DNA from 2 places in the Streptomyces sp. Tu6071 genome. Region 1 is predicted to be linked to the other one. Evidence: riboswitches for the same ligand, from Rfam matches in the RefSeq annotation. Region 1 holds a riboswitch; the other holds the start of a gene.
What was found. A riboswitch is a leader RNA that binds a small molecule or an ion and turns the genes downstream of it on or off. The one in region 1 is predicted to bind S-adenosylmethionine.
Positions count from the first base shown of each region.

Region 2: another riboswitch for S-adenosylmethionine. It lies ahead of thrC (threonine synthase); the one in region 1 lies ahead of STTU_RS25385 (aminotransferase class V-fold PLP-dependent enzyme).

Region 1 covers NZ_CM001165.1:6,001,967-6,009,823, reverse strand. Annotated here, with positions in the region: gene STTU_RS25400 (NYN domain-containing protein) at 1-782, opposite strand, end outside; gene STTU_RS25395 (hypothetical protein) at 816-1,055, opposite strand; gene STTU_RS25390 (Lrp/AsnC family transcriptional regulator) at 1,233-1,514, shown strand; gene STTU_RS25385 (aminotransferase class V-fold PLP-dependent enzyme) at 1,609-2,973, opposite strand; SAM riboswitch class IV at 3,217-3,334, opposite strand; gene trpD (anthranilate phosphoribosyltransferase) at 3,449-4,513, opposite strand; gene STTU_RS25375 (cytochrome b) at 4,673-6,322, opposite strand; gene STTU_RS25370 (ubiquinol-cytochrome c reductase iron-sulfur subunit) at 6,319-7,371, opposite strand; gene STTU_RS25365 (c-type cytochrome) at 7,368-7,857, opposite strand, start outside.
Region 2 covers NZ_CM001165.1:4,312,082-4,319,938, reverse strand. Annotated here, with positions in the region: gene STTU_RS18025 (helix-turn-helix transcriptional regulator) at 1-467, opposite strand, end outside; gene groL (chaperonin GroEL) at 1,089-2,711, opposite strand; gene STTU_RS18015 (cold-shock protein) at 3,213-3,416, opposite strand; gene STTU_RS18010 (MoaD/ThiS family protein) at 4,016-4,294, opposite strand; gene thrC (threonine synthase) at 4,348-5,643, opposite strand; SAM riboswitch class I at 5,658-5,813, opposite strand; gene STTU_RS18000 (glucosyl-3-phosphoglycerate synthase) at 6,033-6,983, shown strand; gene STTU_RS17995 (alpha,alpha-trehalose-phosphate synthase (UDP-forming)) at 7,197-7,857, shown strand, end outside.

The sequences.
Region 1 (7,857 bases):
CTCTCGGCGGCGCTCAACTGCGCCTGGAGCTCGGCGCGCTGGGCCTCGGCCCGCTCCTGCTCCTTGCGCAGCGCGGCCTCGCCGCGCTTGATGTCGCTCTGCGCGGCCCGCAGCTTGCGCCGCACCGCGTCGCTCTCGCGGCGCAGCCCCTCGACCTCGCCGCGCAGCCGCTCGCTGTCCGCGCGCCCGCGCTCGCGCGCCTCGTCGCGCTCCGCGCGCAGCCGGTCCAGCTCCTCCCTGGCCGCCTCGTCCATCCGCTCGGCCCCGGCCCGCTCGGCCTCCTCACCGGCCGCGGCGACGAGCTTGAGCCAGCCCGGGGGACGCAGCAGGTACGCGACGGCGGCGACGTCCACGGGGTCGGCGGCGGGCGGCGGAGTGCCCTCGTTCAGCGCCGCGCACAACTCCGGCTGCGCGGCGCACAGCCGCTCCGCGACCCGGGCCCGGAAGGCGGCGTCGTTCTCGACCGCGGCGGCCATCGCGTTGCCCGCGTACTTGAGCCGCCTGCTCGGTGTGAACCGCGCGTACTGGCGCAGCTGCGCGGGGAGTTCCCCGACGGTGAGGCCGCCGAATCCGGTCGCCACGTACCGTACGACCCGGTGCCTGACACCTTCGGGCAGCGGCCCGTCCAGCGCCTCGCCCTCGCGGTCCCCGCCGTGCTCCCGCGCCTCATGCCCGGCCTCGTCCTCCGCGTGCCCCGCGCCCTCCCGGGCGCCGTCCCCGTGGCCGTCCCGCTCCGCGCCGTGGGGCGCACCGGCGGGCTCGGCGTTCGCTTCCTCCACCATGTCCTCACCCCACTCGCTCGTGCGGGCCGGCTCTCAGGCGGCCGGCCCCGGCCTGTCCACCAGTTCGATCTGGTCCACCGCGTTGCACCAGCGGCAGCGGACCGAGTCGATCGTCTCACTCACGACTTCGCGCTCCTCGACGTTCGGTTTCCCGGCGAGGTCGAGGTGGACGTACTCGACGACCTTCGATGAACGGCTCACGTCGAACCTGGTGAGATTGCCGCACAGCGTGCAGCGCCAGCGCGTGGTCTCCGTCGGCAGGGGAACGGTCATCGTCTGCGTCGCTTCCTTCTCGTCGTCGTGCGCTTGAGGGTGCGGGTGCCCGTGCTCGTGCGGCCGGATCGTGTCTATGTTGCCCGTAACCCTACGGCCTGTGGACGGGACCGCGCGGCGGGGACGGAGGCCCGGACTAAAGTGGGCCCACCAGGACAGCGAAGGGGACCAACAGCCGTGATCACCGCGATCGTGCTCATCAAGACCAGCGTCGACCGAATCCCGGAGATCGCCGAGTCCATCGCCGCGCTGGACAGCGTGAGCGAGGTCTTCTCGGTCACCGGCTCCTACGACCTCATCGCGATGGTCCGCGTCGGCCGCCACGAGGACCTCGCCGAGATCATCCCGAACCGGATCAGCAAGATCCCCGGCGTCGCCGCGACCGATACGCACGTGGCCTTCCGCACGTACTCGCAGCACGACCTGGAGGCCGCCTTCGCGATCGGCCTCGATTCCTGAGGCCCGCCTCCCGGGCGGAGACCCGCCTCCCGCCCGCGTACGTACGAGGGAGGGGCGCCGGTCCCACGACCGGCGCCCCTCCCCCGCGTCCCGCTCAGACCGCCGGCACGCAGCGCCCGCCCTCGGTGCGGTAGGTCCACCGCGCGCCCTGCTCGACCAGCTCGCGCACCGCGCCGAGGAAGCGCTCCACGTGCTCGTCGGGCGTCCCGGCACCGAAGCTGACCCGCACCGCGTTGAGCGAGCCGCCCTCGGGCGCCCCGCACTCGCCGGGCGCCCCGGCGTCCGCGCCGAGCAGCGTGCGGACGAGCGGGTGGGCGCAGAAGAGCCCGTCGCGGACGCCGATCCCGTACTCGGCCGAGAGCGCCGCCGCGAGGTGCGAGCTGTTCCAGCCGCTCACGACGAAGGAGAGCACGCCGACCCGCTCGGCCTCCGGACCGAAGAGCCCGAGGACGCGGATGCCCTCGATCGCGGCGAGCCCGTCCCGCACCCGCGCCACGAGCTGCTGCTCGCGCGCGACGAGCGCGTCGAAACCGGCCTCCGTAAGCGCCTTGCACGCGGAGGCGATCGCGTAGGCGCCGATGACGTTCGGCGAGCCCGCCTCGTGGCGCGCGGCGCCCGTGTGCCACTCGACGTCCACGCCGCCGTCCGCGCGCCTGCTCACGGCGCGGCTCGCGCCGCCGCCCGCGAGGTAGGGCTCCGCGTCCTCCAGCCAGTCCGCGCGGCCCGCGAGGACCCCCGCGCCGAAGGGCGCGTACAGCTTGTGGCCCGAGAAGGCGACCCAGTCCACGTCCAGTTCACCGAGCGAGACGGGGTGGTGCGGGGCGAGCTGCGCGGCGTCGAGGACGATCCGCGCGCCGTGCGCGTGCGCGACCCGGGCCAGCTCGGCGACGGGCCACAGCTCCCCGGTCACGTTCGACGCGCCCGTGACGCAGACGAGCGCGGCCCCGGTGCCGGTACGGGCCTCCAGCGCGCTCTCCAGCGTCGCGACGGCCTCGGCGGGGCTGCGCGGGGCGTCGAGGTGGGTGACGGCGGCGGTGCGCCAGGGCAGCAGCGAGGCGTGGTGCTCGGTCTCGAAGACGTACACCTCACAGCCCTCGGGGAGCGCGGCGGCGAGGAGGTTGAGCGAGTCGGTCGTGGAGCGCGTGAAGACCAGCTCGTCATCCGCCCGGCAGCCGAGGAAAGCGGCGACGTCGGCGCGGGCGGTCTCGAACAGCTCGGTGGACAGCTGCGAGAGGTAGCCGGCCCCGCGGTGCACGCTGCCGTAGTACGGGGCGTAGGCGGCGACGTCGTTCCAGACGCGCTCCAGGGCGGGGGCGCTCGCGGCGTAGTCGAGCGCGGCGTACTCGACCTCACCCCCGGTGACGAGCGGCACGCGCACCTCGCGGCCGAGGACGGGCAGCGGCGCGGCGGGGGCGGTGGCAAAGGAGGTGGCAGCGGCGGAGGCGGCGGAAACGGACATGGCGAACTCCCGTACGTGAGGCGGAGGGCAGCGGAAGGCGAGCTGCGAAGGCGGGGGGTTCCGGGCGGTACGCGGTGCCCGGCGACGTATGACGGCGAAGGGCGCCGCACCCTGACGTGGTGAAGGGTGTGCGCCCTACGACATTCGCTTGCTCACGGAAAACCGCTCCCTCGACGACCAGGACCCCTGGTGCCTGACGCCCGCGAAAGGGAGGTGTGCCAACGCCCCTGACGGGCGCGGAGGGGTCCGCGCTTGCCGCAGACCTCGCTGCCTGCGGCCAGGTCTTCACCCGGGGCACCCCGCCACGGACGGAGGGTTGCCGGACAGCAGGCCGGGGCCGTAGGCGCTGTCACTCATGACCTGCCAGCATCCTGCCACAGCGCCCCGGCCCGCGCCCAGGGGGTTCCAGAATGCGGAACGGGCGGTACGGGTCCTCGTCCCGTACCGCCCGTACTGCCCGTACCGTCGCGGGCCTTCAGGCGTTGCTGGCGCGCACCCACCGCTCCAGCGCCGCCTCCGCGGCCCCCGAGTCCAGCGACTCGGCCGCCCGCCCCATGCCCTCCCTGATCCGGTCCACCAGCGGCTCCCCGCTCGGGCGGAGCGCCGCGAGCGCCGCCGCCGAGTTGAGGAGCACCGCGTCCCTCACCGGTCCGCGCTCGCCCGCGAAGAGGCGGCGGGCCACCTCCGCGTTGTGCGAGGCGTCCCCGCCGCGCAGGGCCGAGACCGGGGAGAGGGCGAGGCCGACGTCGCGCGGGTCGAAGCCCTCCTCGCGCACCGCGCCGTCCTGGACGATCCACACCCGCGAGGTCGCCGCCGTCGTGAGTTCGTCGAGGCCGTCGTCGCCCCGGAAGACGAGCGCGGAGGAGCCGCGGGCGGCGAGCACCCCGGCCATGATCGGCGCCATCCGGGCGTCGGCGACCCCGGTGGCCTGGGCCCGGACGCGAGCCGGGTTGGTGAGCGGGCCGAGGAAGTTGAAGGTCGTGCGGATGCCCAGCTCGCCGCGCGCCGCCGCGACGTACCGCAGCGCCGGGTGGAACTTCACGGCGAAGCAGAAGGTGATCCCGGCCTCCTCGGCGACCCGCGCGACCCGCTCCGGGCTCAGCTCCAGGTTGACGCCGAGCTTCTCCAGGACGTCGGAGGCCCCGGAGGCGGAGGAGGCGGCGCGGTTGCCGTGCTTGACGACCTTCGCCCCGGTCCCCGCGACGACGACGGCGGACATCGTGGAGATGTTGACGGTCTTGGCCCCGTCCCCGCCCGTCCCGACGATGTCGACGGTCTCGCCGGGGACCTCGATGGTGCGGGCGTGCGCGTACATCGCCTCGACGATGCCGCTGATCTCCTCGACGGTCTCGCCCTTGGCGCGCAGGGCCACGGCGAAGCCGGCGATCTGCGCGTCCGTGGCCTCGCCCCGCATGATGCGGTCCATCGCCCAGGCGGTGTCGGCGGCGGACTGGTCACGGCCGGAGAGGAGTCCGTCGAGTACGGCCGGCCAGGAGCGGTCCGCCGCGGTGTCGCCTCCGACGGGGTGCACAGCGCTCATGGCCGCTCCTGGTGTGTGGGTACGGGGGGGCGGCGCCGGCCGCCTTTCGTCGTCCCCCACCTTATCGGCGCGCGGGCAGCGCGAAGGGCCCCGTCCGCCCACCGGGAAAGTGGGACGGGGCGGGGCCCTCAGGTGGCGTGTCGCGTGACAGTGCGGGGATCAGTGGTGGCCGTGGCCGCTCGTGATCTCCTTGTACTCCTCCTCCGTCGGCTTCGGGATCTGCGTCCCGTCGCCGTAGTAGCCCTTGGAGAGCTTGGAGCGGAGCTTCTCCGCGCCGGAGACCTTGCGCCGGACACCGTTCTCGTCGGTGGTCGCGCCGATCTCGAAGGGCGCGACCTGCTCGTGCGCGGTGAGCGTGTAGCGCTGCTCGGCGCTGAGCGGCTCGTGCACCTCGATGAACTCACCGTGCGGCAGGCGCTTGATGACGCCGGACTCGCGCCCGTGCAGCACCTTCTCCTTGTCGCGGCGCTGGAGGCCGAGGCAGATCCGCTTGGTGACGATGAAGGCGATGACCGGGCCGACGAAGAAGCCGATCCGCACGAACCAGCTGATCGCGTTGAGCGACAGGTGGAAGTGGGTGGCCCACAGGTCGTTGCCGCCGCCGACGAGCGTGATCATGTACATCGTCACCCAGGCGACGCCGAGGCCCGTGCGGACCGGGGCGTTGCGCGGGCGGTCGAGGATGTGGTGCTCGCGCTTGTCGCCGGTGACCCAGGACTCGATGAACGGGTAGACCGCCATCGCGCCGAGGACGAGACCGAAGACGACCAGCGGGATGAACACACCGAGGACCAGCGTGTGGCCCCACAGGTTGATCTCCCAGCCGGGCATGACACGGATGAGACCTTCGGCGAAGCCCATGTACCAGTCGGGCTGGGCGCCGGTGGACACCTGGTCGGGCCGGTACGGGCCGATCGCCCAGATCGGGTTGATCGTCGCGATGCCCGCGATGGCCGCGATGACGCCGAAGACGAGGAAGAAGAAGCCTCCGGCCTTCGCCATGTACACCGGGAGCAGCGGCATGCCGACGACGTTCTTCTCGGTGCGTCCGGGACCCGCGTACTGCGTGTGCTTGTGGTAGAAGACCAGGATCAGGTGGCCCACCATGAGCCCCAGCATGATGCCGGGCAGCAGCAGGATGTGGATCGAGTAGAACCGGGCGACGAAGTCGCCGCCGGGGAACTCCCCGCCGAAGAGGAACATCGAGATGTACGTGCCGACGATCGGCACGGACAGGATCGCGCCCTGCGTGAAGCGGACACCGGTGCCGGAGAGCAGGTCGTCCGGGAGCGAGTAGCCGGTGAACCCGGTGAACATGCCCAGGGCGAAGAGCAGGAAGCCGAACAGCCAGTTGATCTCACGCGGCTTGCGGAAGGCGCCCGTGAAGAAGACGCGCATCATGTGCACGAACATGCCGGCGAGGAAGATGAGCGCGGCCCAGTGGTGGATCTGCCGGATGAGCAGACCGCCGCGGACCTCGAAGCTGATCTTCAGCGTGGAGGAGAACGCCTCCGACATGAGCTGGCCCTGCATGGGGCCGTAGACGCCGTGGTACTCCACCTCGTTCATGCTCGGGTGGAAGAACAGCGTCAGGTACACACCCGTGAGGATGATGATGAGGAAGCTGTACATGCAGATCTCGCCGAGCATGAAGCTCGGGTGGTCCGGAAAGATCTTCCGCATGTTGGACTTGGCCAGGCTGTAGATGCCGAGCCGTCCGTCCGCCCAGTCGGCGAGCCGTTCCCCGGCGGGCGCCTGACTGCGGTCCGGGGCGTCGGCGCCCGGTGCGTGCGTGGTCTCGGTGCTCATCCGCGCTCCCAGAAGGCAGGGCCGACGGGCTGGTCGAAGTCGCCGAGCGCTTCGAGGTAACCCTCGTCGTTCACACCGATCCGCAGCTGCGGCAGCGGGTGACCGGCCGGGCCGAAGATCACTCGGGCGCCGTCGGAGAGGTCGAAGGTGGACTGGTGGCACGGGCAGAGGACGTGGTGCGTCTGCTGCTCGTACAGGCTGATCGGGCAACCGACGTGGGTGCAGATCTTGGAGTACGCGACGATGCCCTGGTGCGACCAGTCCAGCTCGCGCTTGTCCTTGATGTTCTCCGGGGCGATCCGGATGATCATCAGGGCGGCCTTGGCGATCTGGTTCTGGAAGTCGTGGTCCGTCTCCTCCAGGCCCTCGGGCTTGGCGAACGTCAGCGAACCGGTGATGACGTCCTCGGGACGCAGCGGCTCGTTGGTGTTCATGTTGACGATGACCGAGCCCTTTTTCCACTTCGTGGAGCGGAGCTTCTTCTCGGGCAGCGGACCGAGGTCGCGCAGCAGCACGACGCCGGAGAGCGGCACGAGGGCCAGCGCGCCGAACATCGAGTTGCGGATCAGCTTGCGGCGGCCGAGGACCGAGTCCTTGGCGCCCTGCTTGAAGTCCGCGATGACCTTCGCCTTGGTGTCGGCGTCGGCCTCGATGTCGTGCCGCTCGTCGACCAGCTCGACGTCCGACATCAGGGTGCGCGCCCAGTGGACGGCGCCCGCGCCGATCGAGAACAGCGCGAGACCCAGGGTCAGGCCGAGCGAGAAGTTCAGCGCGCTGACGTGCCCGAAGGGCCAGATGTAGACGATCTTGCCGGGCTTGAAGATCACGTACGAGGCGATGAAGCCGGCCGTCGCGAGCATCGACAGGGTGAAGAGGAAGGCGACCACGCGCTCGCTGCGCTTGGCGGCCCGCTCGTCCAGGTCCTGGATGCGGTGCTCGTGGGGCGGCAGCCCCGGGTCGGCGAAGGGGTTCTTCGCCAGCTCGGCCGAGTGCTGCTCGGCGCCCTGCCCGGCGGGCAGGTTCTCTTCGGGATTGTCTTGGCTGCTCATGACTTCTTGGCCTTTGCGGTCCGGACGGCGACCCACGTGGCGACGGCGATCAGCGCACCGAGCCCGAAGACCCAGGCGAAGAGACCCTCGCTCACCGGACCGAGACCCCCGAGGTCCAGACCACCGGGGTTGGTGGCCTTGTCCCCGTTGACGTCGCGCAGGTAGGCGATGATCTGCTTCTTCTGCTTCTCCGGCATCGTGGTGTCGGGGAAGGAGGGCATGTTCTGCGGGCCGGTCTGCATGGCCTCGTAGAGGTGCTTCGGGTCGACGCCCTCAAGTGAGGGAGCGAACTTGCCGTGCGTCAGCGCACCGCCCTCACCGGTGAAGTTGTGGCACTGCGCGCAGTTGGTGCGGAAGAGCTCGCCGCCCTTGGCGCTGTCCGACCCGGCGGGGTCGTACTGGTTCTTGGTCGGCACCTCGGGGCCCGCGCCGAGCGAGGCCACGTAGGTCGCGAGCTGGTCGATCTCCTTCTCGGAGTAGATGACC
Region 2 (7,857 bases), 1.7 Mb from region 1:
AAGGGGCGGCGGCCCGTGCGGTGCAGGAGGCAGCCGTGGATGGCGCCCTTCTCCGGGCGCGGCAGCGGCAGGCCGAGGATGTCGGTGGAGCCGAGCGCGTCGCGCAGTTGTCCGGCGGGGGCGGCGTGGCGCCAGGCGTGGGCTCCGGCGGTGGCGCGCGCGGTGAGGGGTTCGAGGGGGTGGCCCGCGACGTAGTGGTCGACGAAGGGGTAGCCGGTGCGGATCACGTCGAGCTGTTCGGGGCCGAGGAGGTGGTGGGCGGGACCCTCGGGGGTCCAGAGCCGGACGGTGCCCTCGCCGGGGCTCCACTCCTCGGCCTTGCGGACGGCGAGGTCGGCGTCGAGCGCGTCGAGCAGTTCGGTGAAGGCGAGGGACCACAGCTGTTCGGGGCGGGTCTCGTGGAGTGCCGCGACGGCGAGTTCGAGCAGCCGGGCGAGCGCGACCGGGTCCGCGTCGGCTCCGTCCATCGTCCCGTCCCCTCCGTGAGGTGTGCGGTCCGTGCGTCCGGGCGGCGCCCTGCCGGCCACGGCCGCGTCTGTGAGTACAAGTACTCATACCCTGCCGCGCTCGTCCACGGCATCCTGTCCCGGTGACGACCGTCCGGAACGGGGCGGTGGTACCGGGCTGCCCGCCCGCGCCGGATTCGGGGGAAGCGACGCGGGCCGCGCCCGGCACAGCCGCCGCCCCTGGGGGAACGCGGACGGTCGGCCACACGAAGAAGCGGCACCTCCTGGACCGGGAGGTGCCGCTTCTTCGTGTACGGGTACGGGCCGCCCGACGCCGGACGGATACGGGCCCGCCCCAACCGGACGGGTACGAGCCCCGCGAGACCTAACGGCTACGAGCCCCCGAGACCGATCCGGTACGCCCCCCGAGACCGAACGGGTACAGGCCCATCCCCCGACGAACGGGCACGAGCCCCGGCGCCGAAGGGTCACGGGCCCCCGCCGGACGGACACGATCGCCGAACAGCTACGCCCCAAGCCCCCGCAGGCGAAGCCCCCGCACGCGGCCGGGGCCCGCACGTCCGCAGACGTACGGGCCCCGGGGAACCCTCATCCAGTCCGGCCCTGGGGCCGGTGGCCGGATCAGAAGTCCATGTCACCGCCCGGCATGCCGCCCGGGGCGGCCGGGGCGGCCTTCTCCGGCTTGTCGGCGATGACGGCCTCGGTGGTGAGGAAGAGCGCGGCGATGGAGGCCGCGTTCTGGAGGGCGGAGCGCGTGACCTTGGCCGGGTCGAGGATGCCCTCGGCGATCATGTTCACGTACTCGCCGGTCGCGGCGTTGAGGCCGTAGCCGACCTCAAGGTTGCGGACCTTCTCCACCACGACGCCGCCTTCGAGGCCGGCGTTGACGGCGATCTGCTTGAGCGGGGCCTCCAGGGCGGTACGGACGGCGGCGGCGCCGGTCGCCTCGTCACCCTCGAGCTCCAGCTTGTCGAAGACCGCGGAAGCCTGGAGCAGGGCCACGCCACCACCGGCGACGATGCCCTCCTCGACGGCCGCCTTGGCGTTGCGCACGGCGTCCTCGATGCGGTGCTTGCGCTCCTTGAGCTCGACCTCGGTCGCGGCACCGGCCTTGATGACGGCGACGCCACCGGCGAGCTTCGCCAGGCGCTCCTGAAGCTTCTCGCGGTCGTAGTCCGAGTCGCTGTTCTCGATCTCGGCGCGGATCTGGTTGACGCGGCCCGCGACCTGCTCGCTGTCGCCGGCGCCGTCCACGATGGTCGTCTCGTCCTTGGTGATGACGACCTTGCGGGCGCGGCCGAGCAGCTCGATGCCGGCGTTCTCCAGCTTGAGGCCGACCTCCTCGGAGATGACCTGGCCACCGGTGAGGATGGCGATGTCGCCGAGCATGGCCTTGCGGCGGTCACCGAAGCCGGGGGCCTTGACCGCGACGGACTTGAAGGTGCCGCGGATCTTGTTGACGACCAGGGTGGAGAGCGCCTCGCCCTCGACGTCCTCGGCGATGATCAGCAGCGGCTTGCCGGACTGCATGACCTTCTCCAGCAGCGGAAGGAGGTCCTTCACGTTGCTGATCTTGGAGTTGGCGATGAGGATGTACGGGTCGTCGAGCGACGACTCCATGCGCTCCATGTCGGTGGCGAAGTACGCCGAGATGTAGCCCTTGTCGAAGCGCATACCCTCGGTGAGCTCCAGCTCCAGACCGAAGGTCTGGGACTCCTCGACGGTGATGACGCCTTCCTTGCCCACCTTGTCCATGGCCTCGGCGATGAGCTCGCCGATCTGGGTGTCGGCGGCGGAGATGGAGGCGGTGGAGGCGATCTGCTCCTTGGTCTCCACGTCCTTGGCCTGCTCCAGGAGCGCGCCGGAGACGGCCTCGACGGCCTGCTCGATGCCGCGCTTCAGGGCCATCGGGTTGGCGCCGGCGGCCACGTTGCGCAGGCCCTCGCGGACCAGGGCCTGGGCCAGGACGGTCGCGGTCGTCGTGCCGTCACCGGCGACGTCGTCCGTCTTCTTCGCGACCTCCTTGACCAGCTCGGCGCCGATCTTCTCGTACGGGTCCTCGAGCTCGATCTCCTTGGCGATGGAGACACCATCGTTGGTGATCGTGGGGGCGCCCCACTTCTTCTCCAGGACGACGTTGCGGCCCTTGGGGCCGAGGGTCACCTTGACGGCGTCGGCGAGCTGGTTCATACCGCGCTCAAGGCCGCGCCGCGCCTCCTCGTCGAACGCGATGATCTTGGCCATGTGAAGTGGTCCTCCCAGGACACGGGGTGGGCTGAGGGACCGTGTGGCGCCCGCGACGGACGGCCTGGGACCCGCGCCGAATTCCTTGCCACGGCGGGGCCTCCGGGCCTCACCGACCCGGTCTCTCTGTCACTCTCACCATCAGAGTGCTAACGCTAATGATTAGCACTCTGCCCCATCGAGTGCAAGCCACTTGAGTGCGCCCTACCCGACCCGGACCCGTCCCATGCCACCCGGGCGTGTACGCGCGCGGGCGTGGCGGCGACGGACGCCACCCACCGCCCCGGCGAACCGCGGGACGGGGGACGAGACCCCGCCCACCCGCGCGAGCAGGCACGACGCGGACCCGCCCCGGCCCCTGGCAGCACGCGCGACGCGGACCCCGCCCCCGCCCGCACGCGCGACGAGGGCCCGCCCCCGTCTCCGGGTGCGGGCCCTCGCCCGTGCTCGTCATGTCGTGCCGTACGCGGCCGTGCGGCCCCGTACCGGTCGGAGCGCTGTTCAGGCGGCAGCGCGGACCATGTCCGCCTGCGGGCCCTTCTGGCCCTGCGAGATCTCGAACTCGACCCGCTGACCCTCCTCCAGGGTGCGGTAACCGTCCATCTGGATCGCGCTGTAGTGGACGAATACATCCGCACCACCGTCGACCGCGATGAAGCCGTAGCCCTTCTCCGCGTTGAACCACTTGACGGTGCCCTGAGCCATGCCTAACTCCCCTATTACTGGCCCTTGCACAGGAACGCACTTCGCGCACCCGGGTCAGACCTCACCCCCGCGGGACCTTGGGGGCGTGCGCCGGAACGCGTCGACCGCCGCTGAATGTATCTGCCCAACTGCCGTCCGCAACAGGTCAGTCGGACGAGAAATCGGCCCGGATCGCATCCCGACATGGCCGGAGAATTCACGGAAGGTCGGGACACGTCGGGCCTGGCAAAAGGAACGCAAAGCCGCAAATGGGCGGCGCGGAAAGCGGAATTGATTCCCAGGATTCCGACAGGTGCGCATGCGGCGCTCGGGGTTTCCTGGAGCCGCCGTGAAGAAAGGGGCGGAGCAATACCCCGACTCTACTCCTGCGAATCCCATGGAATTGCCCCCTCCGCTTGTGGTGCGGAGGGGGCAGGGGTGAGACGAGAGGTGCGGGCGGTTAGAGGACCGCCAGGCGCGGGGGGCGCGTACGGCCGCGACCACCCCCTTGCGGGGGGCGCGTACGACTCGGGGACCCGCCCCATGCGCGGGGGCGCGTACAGCCCGAGGCCGCCCCCGCAGGCGTGCGTACGGCCCCGGGACCGCCCCCGCGCAGCGGCTCAGCAGCCGCCGGCGACCGCCGGGATGATCGAGATCCCCGTGCCGTCGGGGGTGGCCGTGTCGAGGCCCTGCTCGAAGCGGATGTCGTCGTCGTTGACGTAGAGGTTCACGAAGCGGCGGAGCTTGCCGTCGTCGTCGAGGACGCGGGCGGAGATGCCGGTGTGGTGGCGCTCCAGGTCGGCGATGACCTCGGCGACGGTGGCGCCCTCGGCGGGGACCTCCGCCTGGCCGCCGGTGTAGGTGCGCAGGATGGTCGGGATACGAACGGAAACGCTCATGGCGTGGCCTTTCTCGGGCAGCGCGGGAGAGGAGAGTGCGAGGGGGACGGGGCTCAGCCCGCGAGACCGGCGGCGCGGAAGGCGTCCAGGTCGGGGCGGATGGTCGCGGTGGGCCCGGTGGTCGGGGCGACCGCGTCCAGGGTCTTGAGGCCGTCGCCGGTGTTGAGGACCACGGTGGTGAGGGCGGGGTCGAGCTGCCCGTTCTCGATGAGCTTGCGCGTCACACCGACCGTGACGCCGCCCGCCGTCTCCGCGAAGATGCCCTCGGTGCGCGCCAGGAGCTTGATCGCGTCCACGACCTGCTCGTCGTCCACGTCCTCGACGGCGCCGCCCGTACGCCGGGCGATGTCGAGCACGTAGGGGCCGTCCGCCGGGTTGCCGATCGCGAGGGACTTCGCGATCGTCTTCGGCTTCTGCGGGCGCACGACGTCGTGCCCGGCCTTGTAGGCGGTCGAGACCGGCGAACAGCCCTCGGCCTGCGCGCCGAAGATCTTGTACGGCTTGTCCGCGACGAGACCGAGCCTGATCAGTTCCTTGAGGCCCTTGTCGATCTTCGTGAGCTGCGAGCCGGAGGCGACCGGGATGACGATCTGGTCGGGGATCTCCCAGCCGAGCTGCTCGCAGATCTCGTACGCGAGCGTCTTCGAGCCCTCGCCGTAGTACGAGCGCAGGTTGACGTTGACGAAGCCCCAGCCCTCGCCGAGCGGGTCGCCGATCAGCTCGGAGCAGAAGCGGTTCACGTCGTCGTACGTGCCCTCGATGCCGACGAGGTCGCCGCCGTAGACCGCGGCCATGACGACCTTGCCCTGCTCCAGGTCGTGCGGGATGAAGACGCAGGAGCGGAAGCCGGCGCGGGCCGCGGCGGCGCCGACGGCGCCCGCGAGGTTGCCCGTGGAGGAGCAGGACAGCGTCGTGAAGCCGAAGGCGCGCGCGGCCTCGACGGCGATCGCGACGACGCGGTCCTTGAAGGAGTGCGTCGGGTTCCCGGAGTCGTCCTTGACGTAGAGGCCGCCGGTGACGCCGAGTTCCTTGGCGAGCCGGTCCGCCTTCACGAGTTGCGTGAGTCCGGGGTTGGTGTTGGGGTGGCTCGCCACGTCCGCGGGCACGGGCAGCAACGGTGCGTAACGCCAGATGTTCTTGGGGCCGGCCTCGATCGTGCGGCGCAGTTCCTCGACGTCGCCGGAGGGCAGCTCGTAGGCGACCTCGAGGGGTCCGAAGCAGCTCTCGCAGGCGAAGACCGGGCCGAGCGGGAAGCGCTCGCCGCACTCGCGGCACGAGAGCGCGACAGCGGGGCCGAGGTCGACGGCGGAGGTGGTGTTCTGCGGGATTTCGGCGGCTTGCACAGCCATGGGGAGGCCCTTTCTCCTCATCTTCCCCGCGGCGCATCTCGCCGCGAGACGGAATTGGCACCTTCCCGAGCCAGGGCCTTCGGTGGCGGTATCGGTGAACCGCGCGGAGACTGGCTGGAGGGTTGCCGGGGCTTCAACGGGCCGTATCCCTCTGCCCCTCTGGATGAGCGTTGTGGCACCCGGGCTTCGGACCCGGGGCGTTTGTGACACAAGGTGACAGCGCACCCCGACATGGGATGGTCACCCGCGTTGTTCAAGACTGTAACCGAAGCCCTGGATCGTGGAGAGAGCCGTCCGCACGCCGAGATGAAGGTCTCATCGGCGCCCTCCGCAAGGGGCGGCAGTCGAAGGGCCCCCAGCGGGTCCGCACGCACGAGGGGACAGACGCCGTGATCGAAGAGGTGGAACGCTGGCTGGAGCACCGCTCCTGGACCGCGAACGACTGGCCCGTGGAACGTCTCGCCGCGCTCAAACGCGCCACGGGGGCCTCGGTGGCCGTCGTCCTCCCCGCGCTGAACGAGGAGGCGACCGTCGGCGCGATCGTCGACGTCATCCGGCGTGAACTCGTCGAAGCCGTCCCGCTCGTCGACGAACTCGTCGTGCTCGACTCGGGCTCCACGGACCGCACCGCGGAGCTCGCGCGCGCGGCCGGGGCGCGGGTCGTGCACAGGGACGCCGTGCTGCCGCGCCTGCCCGCCCTGCCGGGCAAGGGCGAGGTGCTGTGGCGCTCGCTCCTCGCGACCGACAGCGACCTGATCTGTTTCGTGGACGCGGACCTCAAGGACTTCAGCTCCGCCTTCGTGACCGGCATCCTCGGCCCGCTCCTCGCCGAGCAGGACGTGCACCTCGTGAAGGCGATGTACGACCGTCCGCTCGGCGCGGAACCGGGGCAGGGCGGCCGTGTCACCGAACTCATGGCGCGCCCGCTGCTCAACATGCACTGGCCGCGGCTCTCGGGTTTCGTGCAGCCGCTGGGCGGCGAGTACGCGGGGCGGCGCTCCCTGCTCGAACAGCTGCCGTTCCCGGTGGGGTACGGCGTCGAGCTGGGCCTCCTCGTGGACGCGCTGCACACCGTGGGGCTCGACGCGCTCGCGCAGGTGGACGTCGGGGTGCGGGTGCACCGCCACCAGGACGGGCAGGCGCTGGGCCGCATGGCGGCGACGATCTACCGCACGGCGCAGGTGCGGCTCGCGCGCGGCCATCTCGTACGCCCCGAGCTGACCCAGTTCGACCGCCTGCCGGAGGGCGGTTTCGAGGCGCACACGCACGCGGTGGACACGGAGGAACGGCCGCCGATGCGGGAGATCCCGGAGTACACGGAGCGCAGGGCGGCGGCCTGAGGCGGGGCGCCACCGGAGGGGTGCGGGGGTGCCGCCGGGCCCGCGGGGGCGCGTCACCGGACGCGTACGGGGAGTGCCGCCGGGCGGGTTCCCGCGGCGGCGCCCGGGGCGGGGCCGCGCAGGTGGCGCGGCGGAACACGGCGGTGGGGGCGGATGCCGATTCCCGCACAGTTCGCACGTTTGAGCCCATGATCCCGAGGCGAGGAATGCACCATGCCTACTGACGACCCCACCCGCCCCACCGGCACCGGCGCCGCCGTCCTCCTCGCCTCCAACCGCGGCCCCGTCTCGTACGCGTTCGACGCGCACGGCGAGCTGACGGCCAAGCGCGGCGGCGGGGGGCTCGTCTCGGGGCTCTCGGCGATCGGTCCCGAGGTCGACGCGGTGTGGGTGTGCGCCGCGCTGAGCGACGCGGACCGCGAGGCGGCCCGGCGCTCGGGCGCGGAGCTGGACCCGGCGGACACGGGCGGGCGCCGTGTCCACATGCTGGGGATCGATCCGCGTACGCAGCACGAGGCGTACAACGACATCGCCAACTCCGTGCTGTGGTTCGCCCACCACATGCTGTGGCAGACCCCCTTGGAGCCCGCCTTCGGCCCGGAGTTCCGCGCGCGCTGGGCCTCGTTCGAGTCGTACAACCGCGCCTTCGCGCAGGCGCTCGCGGCGCAGGCGGCGGAGGGCGCGGCGGTGCTCGTGCAGGACTACCACCTCGTGCTCGTGCCGGGGATGCTGCGCGCGCTGCGCCCCGATCTGCGCATCGCGCACTTCTCGCACACGCCGTGGGCGCCGCTCGACTACTACCGGCTGCTGCCCGACGACGTGGCGGAGCAGGTGCTGCGCGGGATTCTCGGCGCGGACCACGCGGGTTTCCTCA